One region of the Ancylobacter sp. VNQ12 genome, then DNA from elsewhere that is predicted to be linked to it. Evidence: predicted binding sites of a transcription regulator. Region 1 holds the regulator's gene; the other holds the start of a gene.
What was found. The regulator PhoB, encoded in region 1, activates phosphate uptake and scavenging genes when phosphate is short. The targets are predictions, from matches to a motif close to TGTCATNNANCTGTCAT.
Positions count from the first base shown of each region.

Region 1 (4,530 bases):
CCAGCTCGGTTTCATCCTCTTCGTCATTTCCTTCATCGTGCTGGCGCTCTCGCGCCTGCTCGTCCGGTCGAAGCTCAAGGGCTGAGGGAAGAAACAATCATGGCATCGCTCGCCCGCCGTCGCGCTACCGACCTCACCGTCAAGGCGGTTTCAACCGGCTTCGCCGCCCTCTCCCTGGTGCTTCTCGCCTGGATCCTGTGGACGCTGCTGTCGCGTGGCCTGCCGGCCCTCGGCCCGCACGTCTTCACCAAGATCACCGCGCCGCCCGGCGCGGAAGGCGGCTTGCTCAACGCCATCGTCGGTTCGCTGATCCAGATCGGCGTCGCCCTTGTCATCGGCACGCCGATCGGCCTGATGTGCGGCACCTTCCTCGCCGAGAACGGCCGCGGCACGCAGATCGCCAATGTCGTGCGCTTCGTCAACGACGTGCTGCTCTCCGCTCCCTCCATCCTGATCGGCCTGTTCGTCTACCAGCTGCTCGTCGTTCCCTTCGGCGGCTTCTCCGGTTGGGCGGGGTCCATCGCGCTGGCCATCCTGGTCATACCGGTCGTGGTGCGCACCACCGAAGATATGCTGAACCTGGTGCCGATCGGCCTGCGCGAGGCGGCCTTCGCGCTCGGCGCGCCGCAGTGGAAGGTGGTCACGCTGGTCACCTGGCGCGCAGCCCAGGCCGGCATCGTCACCGGCGTCCTGCTGGCGCTGGCCCGCGCCGCCGGCGAGACCGCGCCGCTCTTGTTCACCTCGCTGGGCAATAATGGCTGGTCCGTGAGCCTCAACGCGCCGATGGCCAGCCTGCCCATCGCCATCTACCAGTACGCCGCCAGCCCCTTCGAGGACTGGGTCGCCCTTGCCTGGGCCGGCGCGCTCATCATCACCGTCGGGGTCCTGACCCTGAACATCCTTTCCCGCCTCGTCCTGGCGAAGATGAAGTGAGACGGACCATGAATTTCGCACCCGATACGTCGATCGACATCGCTTCCGCCGTCAACCGCGCCACCGCGCCGTCCGCCGAGCCCAAGCTCAAGGTCGAGGGGCTGAACTTCTTCTACGGTGACAACCACGCGCTGAAAAACATCAATTTCGAGATCCCCGAGAAGCGCGTCACCGCGATGATCGGGCCCTCGGGCTGCGGCAAGTCCACGCTGCTGCGCATCTTCAACCGGATGTACCAGCTCTATCCGGGCCAGCGCGCGGAGGGCAAGATCCTGTTCGACGGCGTCGACCTGCTCAGCAAGGAACTGGATTCCACCGTGGTGCGCTCACGCATCGGCATGGTGTTCCAGAAGCCGACGCCGTTCCCGATGTCGATCTACGACAACATCGCCTTCGGCGTGAAGCTGCACGAGAAGCTGAGCAAGGCGCAGATGGACGAGCGGGTGGAATGGTGCCTGCGCAAGGCCGCGATCTGGGAAGAGACCAAGGACCGGCTGCACACCTCGGCGCTCGGCATGTCGGGCGGCCAGCAGCAGCGCCTGTGCATCGCCCGCACCATCGCGGTGCGCCCCGAAGTGATCCTGCTCGACGAGCCCACCTCGGCGCTCGATCCGATCTCGACCTCGAAGATCGAGGACCTGATCGACGAGCTGAAGCAGGAATTCACCATCGTCATCGTGACGCACAACATGCAGCAGGCGGCGCGCTGCGCCGACATCACCTCCTTCTTCTATCTCGGCGAGCTGATCGAGGTCGCCACCTCCTCCGAGATCTTCACCAATCCGCGCGAGGCGCGCACCCGCGACTACATCACCGGCCGCTTCGGCTGAACCGGCGGCGGAGGATCAATCCATGACCGAACATATCGTCTCGTCCTTCGACACCGATCTGAAGGAACTCTCGCGCCGCGTCGTCGAGATGGGCGGCCAGGCCGAGCGCCTGGTCACCGATTCCGTCGCCGCGCTGGTGAAGCGCGACGCCGAACTGGCCCAGAAGGTGATCGTGCTCGACGGCCCGGTCGACCTGCTGCAGCGTGAGATCGAGGAAAAGGCCATCCTCACCATCGCCCGCCGCCAGCCGCTGGCCGGCGACCTGCGCGAGATCGTCGCCGCGATGCGCATCGCCAACGATCTGGAACGCATCGGCGATCTCGCCAAGAACACCGCCAAGCGCGTGCTGGCGCTGACCGGCGAGTTCCATCCGCAGAAGCTGGTGCGCGGCGTCGAGCACATGTCGGCGATGGTGCAGGAGCAGCTCAAGGAAGTGCTGGATTCCTACGCCGGCCGCGACGATGCCCGCGCGCTGGAAGTGTGGCGGCGCGACGGCCAGGTGGACGTTCTCTACACCTCGCTGTTCCGCGAGCTCCTCACCTACATGATGGAGGATCCGCGCAACATATCGCTGTGCACGCACCTGCTGTTCTGCGCCAAGAACATCGAGCGCATCGGCGACCACGCGACCAACATCGCCGAGACCGTGCACTATCTCTCGACCGGCCAGCAGCTTGCCGACGAGCGGCCCAAGCAGGACACCTCCAGCATCACGGCGGTTCCGTTCCCGGCGTGAGGGACGGTCACTCTGGCAAGGCCCTCTGGCAAGCGATCGGGACGCCCCCTATGCCGACCAATATTCTGATCGTGGAGGATGAGGAGCCCCTCACCCTCCTGTTGCGCTACAATCTCGAATCCGAGGGCTACGCCGTCGACAGCGTCGGGCGGGGCGACGAGGCGGAGACCCGGCTGCGCGAAAGCGTGCCGGACCTGCTGATTCTCGACTGGATGCTCCCGGGCCTTTCCGGCATCGAGCTGTGCCGGCGCCTGCGCGCCCGGCCGGAGACCGAGCGCATGCCGGTGCTCATGCTCACCGCCCGCGGCGAGGAGACCGAGCGGGTGCGCGGCCTCGCCACCGGTGCCGACGACTATGTGGTGAAGCCGTTCTCTGTGCCGGAGCTGGTGGCGCGCGTGCGCGCGCTGCTGCGCCGGGCCAAGCCCGAGCACATCTCGACGCTGCTACGTGCCGGCGACATCGAGCTCGACCGCGAAACCAAGCGCGTCCACCGCGCCGGCCGCGAGCTGCATCTGGGGCCGACCGAGTTCCGGTTGCTGGAATTCCTCATGCAGTCGCCCGGCCGGGTCTATTCGCGCGAGCAGCTGCTCGACGGCGTGTGGGGCCAGGACGTCTATATCGACGAGCGCACGGTCGACGTGCATGTCGGGCGCCTGCGCAAGGCGCTCAACCGCCCGCGCCAGCCCGACCCGATCCGCACCGTGCGCGGCTCCGGCTATTCGTTCAACGAGATGTTCGCCCGCGCCCATTGATCGGGCGCGGCGGCTGCGGCCTGCGGCGCGCGGTATTGCTGCTCGATCTCCAAGAGCCGCTGCTTGCGCCAGAGGCCGCCGCCATAGCCGGTCAGCGACCCGTCGGCGCCGATGACGCGATGGCAGGGGATGATCAGCGCCAGTTGGTTGGCGCCGTTCGCCCGCGCCACCGCCCGTATCGCCGACGGCTGCCCGACGCGGCGGGCGATTTCCGAATAGCTCACCGTCGCGCCGGGCGGTATCCGCCGCAGCTCGGCCCAGACCGCGCGGGTAAAGGCGCTGCCGTCGAGCGCCAAAGGCGTGGCGAAATGCGCGGAGCGGCCGGCAAAGAAATCGCCGAGTTCGGCGCGGATCTGTTCGGTGGGCGCGAAGCCGCCAATGCCGAGGTCGCCCTTGGCCCGCTGCCGCAGCCGGGCGATCTCGGTGGGCAGTGCCCGGCGCTCGATGAATTCCAGAAGATGGAGATGCGAGCCGCTGGAGATGGCGATCATGTCGCCCAGCGGCGTGGCGATCCAGTCGGCCAGCAGCGCGCCGCGCCCGGCAATGTCGCCCGGCGCACAGCCCAGCAGCCGCGCGAAGGCGGCACGGAAGGCGCTGGCAGATTCGAAGCCGGCTACGTGTTGCGCCTCGATCACCTTGCCGCCCTCATACAGCGTCTCGAACCCCTCGCGCAGGCGGCGCTGGCGCGCCATCTCCAGAAAGGTCATGCCGAAGTGCCGCTTGAAGGTGCGCCGCACCGTCGACAGGTCGAACCCCATGCGCTCGACATGCGTCTCGCTCCAGCGGCGGTCCGGTCGGGCGTCCAGCGCCGCGAGCAGCGCGCCGATGACCGGATCGGCATTCGCCGCCGGCTGCAGCGGATGACAGCGCTTGCAGGGGCGGAATCCGGCCTCGATGCAGGCGCCGATGGTGGCGTGGAAGGTACAGTTTTCCGGCTTCGGTTTGCGCGCGGGACAGGTCAGCCGGCAGAAGATGCCGGTGGTGGCGACGCAGACATAGGCGCGGCCGTCATAGCCCTCGTCGCGGTCGAGAAGGGCGCGGTAGAGCGTGGCGTGGTCGGGCAGGTCGAACAGCATGCGATAGGGGTATCATCTCAGCCGAACCGTGCCGCCGCAAATCGGGCGGTTATTCTTCGCGCTGGCGCGACGCCCGACGTGTAATTCCCTCTCCCCGTTGGGAAGAGGGAGCAGGCCGGCGTTGCGAGCCCACCTCTCAGGTGCGGGTGATCGACAATCCGCCATCGACCAGATGTGCGGTGCCCGACACGAAGGACGAATCG
Region 1 is NZ_JBMSDU010000002.1:331,103-335,632, forward strand. It holds gene pstC (phosphate ABC transporter permease subunit PstC) at 1-85, shown strand, start outside; gene pstA (phosphate ABC transporter permease PstA) at 100-933, shown strand; gene pstB (phosphate ABC transporter ATP-binding protein PstB) at 942-1,763, shown strand; gene phoU (phosphate signaling complex protein PhoU) at 1,786-2,499, shown strand; gene phoB (phosphate regulon transcriptional regulator PhoB) at 2,550-3,251, shown strand; gene ACO2RV_RS05225 (bifunctional transcriptional activator/DNA repair enzyme AdaA) at 3,215-4,327, opposite strand; gene ACO2RV_RS05230 (SDR family oxidoreductase) at 4,464-4,530, opposite strand, start outside.

Region 2 (4,530 bases), on a different contig from region 1:
ACGAGCAGGTCGGTGAATTTGATGTTACTGGCCGGCTGGTTGACGATGATCCCCATCGCCCCCTCGGGGGAATGGGCGCACAGATAGATCACCGCGCGAGCAAAGCGCTCGTCGCGCATGCCGGGCATGGCGACGAGCATCTGGCCTTCGAGAAATGTCCCGCCCGAGCCGCCGCCTGACCTGCCAGTACCTTCACGACCGATCCACATGAGAGAAAGCCTAGTCCTCGCAGGGTCATTTTCAAGCCCCCGCGGCACAGCGGAAGCCGGCGGCACCTGTGAAGCTCACACGAAAGTGCGAGCGGCACCGCTTCTCGCCGGACCCGCAAGAGGCTATCGGCAGAGCATGGTTCAACGCCTTCGCCTCGTCGTCGCCCTCGCCGGACTGGCCGCCGCCCCTTTTGCCGCAGTCCTGCCGGTCCATGCTGAAATCGGCTCGCCCTGGACCGCGCCGAGCGGCACGGCCGTGCGGCTCGTGGCCGGCGACAAGAACGGCGGCGATCTCACCGGCGGCGTGCAGATCCGCCTCTCCCCCGGCTGGAAGACCTATTGGCGCTATCCCGGCGACAGCGGCGTTCCGCCGCGCTTCGACTGGTCGGGCTCCGAGAACGTCGCCGCCCTAGAGGTGCTGTGGCCCGCGCCCGTGCGCTTCGACGACGGTGGCAGCTTCTCCATCGGCTACAAGAAGGATGTGACGCTGCCGTTCCGCGTCACCCCGCGCGACGCCGCCAAGCCGGTGGACCTCAAGCTCAGCCTGGATTTCGCCGTCTGCGAGAATATCTGCCAGCCGGCGACGGCATCGCTGACCCTCACCGTCCCGGCGGAAGGCGCCGGATCGGCCTCGCCCGCCCTCGCCGGTGCCCTCGCCGCCGTGCCGGCGCGGGATCGGCTCGGGGCGACGGGCACCACCGCCGTCGAGACCGCCGTGCTGGACAACCCGCCTGACGGCGGCAAGCAGCAGACGATCCGCGTGGTCGCCCGCGTGCAGGATCCGGCCAAGGCGGACCTCTTCGTCGAAGGGCCGACCGAGGATTGGGCGCTGCCCTTGCCCGAGCGCGAGACAGGGCCGGACGGACGCACCGTCTTCGTGCTGCCGGTCGACGGCATCCCCAAGGGCGCGGATGTCGGCGCGACGAAGCTGCGCTTCACGCTGGTGGATGGCGGCCACGCCGTCGAGGTCGACACCCTGCTTTCTGCACGCTGAAATCGCTTCCCGGTCAACGGGAAATGGCTATTCTACCGCCTGAACGGGCCGGCAGGTCGCGCGCGACTATGACTCGCACGTCCAAGGTCCGCTTCTCACACGCGTTTTCAGCGCATGAAAGGAAACACCCATGACGATCAAGGTCGGCGACCAGCTGCCGAGCGTCACCTTCCGCGTCGCCACCGAGGACGGCCCGGTGCCGAAGTCCACGGACGAAATCTTCAAGAACAAGAAGGTCGTGCTGTTCGCCGTTCCCGGCGCCTTCACGCCCACCTGCCACAAGAATCACCTGCCGAGCTTCATCGCCCGCGCCGATGACTTCTTCGCCAAGGGCGTCGACACCATCGCCGTCACCGCGGTGAACGATCCCTTCGTGCTCGCGGCGTGGGAAAAGGCGTCGAATGCCGGCGGCAAGATCGTCTTCCTGTCGGACGGCAATGGCGAGTTCGCCAAGGCGCTCGGCCTCGATTTCGATGCGTCCGCCGCGGGCCTCGGCCTGCGCTCCAAGCGCTACTCCGCGCTGGTCGATGACGGCGAGGTGCTGATCCTCAATGTCGAGCCGGTGCCGAGCAAGGCCGACACCACCAATGCCGACGTGCTGCTCACGCAGTTCTGATCGCTGACCGGCCGTTCCGGCACCGTGCCGGAATGGCCGCCCGGCCCTCGCCGCGACCTTAAGGCGCGGCCCGCCGCCCCGGCGTGGAACTCACGCGATGATATCGGGGCAGATCTGATCCTCGACATAGCCGATGCGGTCCTTCAGCAGCAGCTTGCGCTTCTTGAAGCGGGCCAGCTGAAGTTGGTCGTTGCCGGGCATTCCCTGCAACGCGGCAATGGCCACGTCGAGGTCCCGATGCTCCTGTTTCAGGCGCTCGAGGAGAGCCCTCAGCTCCTGTTCCTCATCCGCCATCATCTGTGTCAAACGCCTGATCCGCACCCCGACTCGCCCCTTTTTCCGAGGCTTGTGACGAAGTATCGCCGGGCTCGGCCTGCCCTGCAACATGCCGCACGACGACAGGCTCAATGCTGCGGCGCAGCGCATCGTTTCGTCGACAGCCGCGAGGCTTCGTGACACACTCATGACGTTCGCTTCCGAAGACAAGGAGAGATTGTCCATGTCCATGCAGGCGCATGTTGCGGAACTGGAACGTCGCCATCAGGCTCTCGAGAAAGAACTGCGTGAGGAAATAAGCCGCCCGTTGTCGAACGACGCGCGGGTCGCCGATCTCAAACGGCGAAAGCTTCATCTCAAGGACGAAATCACACGGCTAAGGGGCGCGACCGTCCACTAGGTCAGCCTCGCCAGCGAGCATCAGTCAATTTTTGTCCATGACCGGCAAAGCTTGTCCTGTTGCAGGAACGGCGCCGCCTTGTCAGGCAATGGTTGATTGATACCGGCAGGAAATGTGACGTGCGAAGCTATCCGCCGCCGGCTCGTCAGGGCCGGCGGTTCGCATTTGTGTGCCGCCGTTGCCGAACCGGAACAAGGAAGGCTCGACCAAGGTCGTAAGCATTTGAGCGTTCTTGAAATATCGGTGCAGAGCCGGGAAAGTCTTTCAAAACAAGAACAATATTATTCTCCTGGGAGACGCTCGACATGACCACCAGCCGCTACCCGTCCGCCTATGCTCGCTCGATCGAGGATCCCGAGGGGTTCTGGCGCGACGCCGCGCGCGCCATCGACTGGAGCGTCGAGCCGCAGACCATTTTCGATCCGGCGCAAGGCGTCTATGGGCGCTGGTTCACCGACGGCGTCACCAATGTCGCGCACAACGCGATCGATCGGCATGTCGCGGCCGGACGCGGCCCGCAGCCGGCGATCTACTATGACAGCCCGGTCGCCGGCGCCAAGCGCACCGTCACCTATGACGAATTGCTCGCGCAGGTGCGCACCCTTGCCGGCGTGCTGCGCGATTTCGGCGTGGAGAAGGGCGACCGCGTCGTCATCTACATGCCGATGATCCCCGAGGCAGTCTACGCCATGCTGGCCTGCGCCCGCATCGGCGCGGTGCATTCGGTGGTGTTCGGCGGCTTCGCCGCGGCGGAACTGGCCAGCCGCATCGACGATGCCCGGCCGAAGATCGTGCTTTCCGCCTCCTGCGGCATCGAGCCGAGCCGCATCGTCGCCTACAAGCCGCTGCTCGACCTTGCGCTGACCATGTCGAAGCACAAGCCGGAGGGCTGCATCGTCTTCCAGCGTCCGCAGCTGGAAGCCCAACTCCAGCCCGGCCGCGACCATGACTGGGCCAGCCTGCGCGACAAGGCGCTCGCTGAGAACCGTGGCGCCGACTGCGTTCCGCTGGCGGCGACCGATCCGCTCTACATCCTCTACACCTCGGGCACGACCGGCAAGCCGAAGGGCGTGGTGCGCGACACGGGCGGCTACATGGTGGCGCTGCGCTGGTCGATGGAGGGGCTTTACGGCGTCGAGCCGGGCGAGGTGTTCTGGTCGGCCTCCGACATCGGCTGGGTGGTCGGGCATTCCTACATCATCTACGCGCCGCTGCTCGCCGGCTGCACCACGGTGCTTTATGAGGGCAAGCCGGTCGGCACCCCGGATGCCGGCGCGTTCTGGCGGGTGATCGAGGAATACAAGGTGGCGGCGCTGTTCACCGCGCCCACCGCGCTGCGCGCCATCAAGAAGGAGGACCCGGAGGGCCTGCTGATGCAGCGCTACGACCGCTCGTCCTTGCGCACGCTGTTCCTCGCCGGCGAGCGCGCCGACCCCGATACGGTGGAATGGGCGCAGAAGAAGCTCGCCGTGCCGGTCGTCGATCACTGGTGGCAGACAGAAACCGGCTGGGCCATCGCCGGCAATCCGGTCGGCCTCGGTGCGCTCGCCATCAAGGTCGGCTCCACGGGCGTGCCTATGCCCGGCTACCGCGTCGACATTCTCGATGAGGCCGGCCACCCGGTCGGCGCCAACAAGATGGGTTCCATCGCCATCAAGCTGCCGCTGCCCCCCGGCTGCCTGCCGACGCTGTGGCAGCAGGATTTCCGCTTCACCGAGAGCTACCTCGCCGAGTTCCCTGGCTACTACAAGACCGCCGATGCGGGCTTCTGCGACGAGGACGGCCAGCTCTTCATCATGGGCCGCACCGACGACATCATCAATGTCGCCGGCCACCGGCTTTCCACCGGCGGCATGGAGGAAGTGCTCGCCGCGCATCAGGACGTCGCGGAATGCGCGGTGATCGGCATCCATGACGACCTGAAGGGCGAAGTACCCTGCGGTTTCGTGGTGCTGAAGGCCGGCGTCGAGCGCTCACCGGCGATCATCGAGGCGGAGATCGTGGCGCTGGTGCGCGAGCGCATCGGCCCGGTCGC
Region 2 is NZ_JBMSDU010000008.1:86,445-90,974, forward strand. It holds gene ACO2RV_RS13070 (YqgE/AlgH family protein) at 1-209, opposite strand, end outside; gene ACO2RV_RS13075 (protein-disulfide reductase DsbD domain-containing protein) at 346-1,203, shown strand; gene ACO2RV_RS13080 (peroxiredoxin) at 1,334-1,819, shown strand; gene ACO2RV_RS13085 (YdcH family protein) at 1,910-2,116, opposite strand; gene ACO2RV_RS13090 (YdcH family protein) at 2,319-2,495, shown strand; gene ACO2RV_RS13095 (propionyl-CoA synthetase) at 2,801-4,530, shown strand, end outside.
Region 2: a site for PhoB is predicted at 2,272-2,288, ahead of ACO2RV_RS13090 (YdcH family protein). Genes of this name have one in related genera too.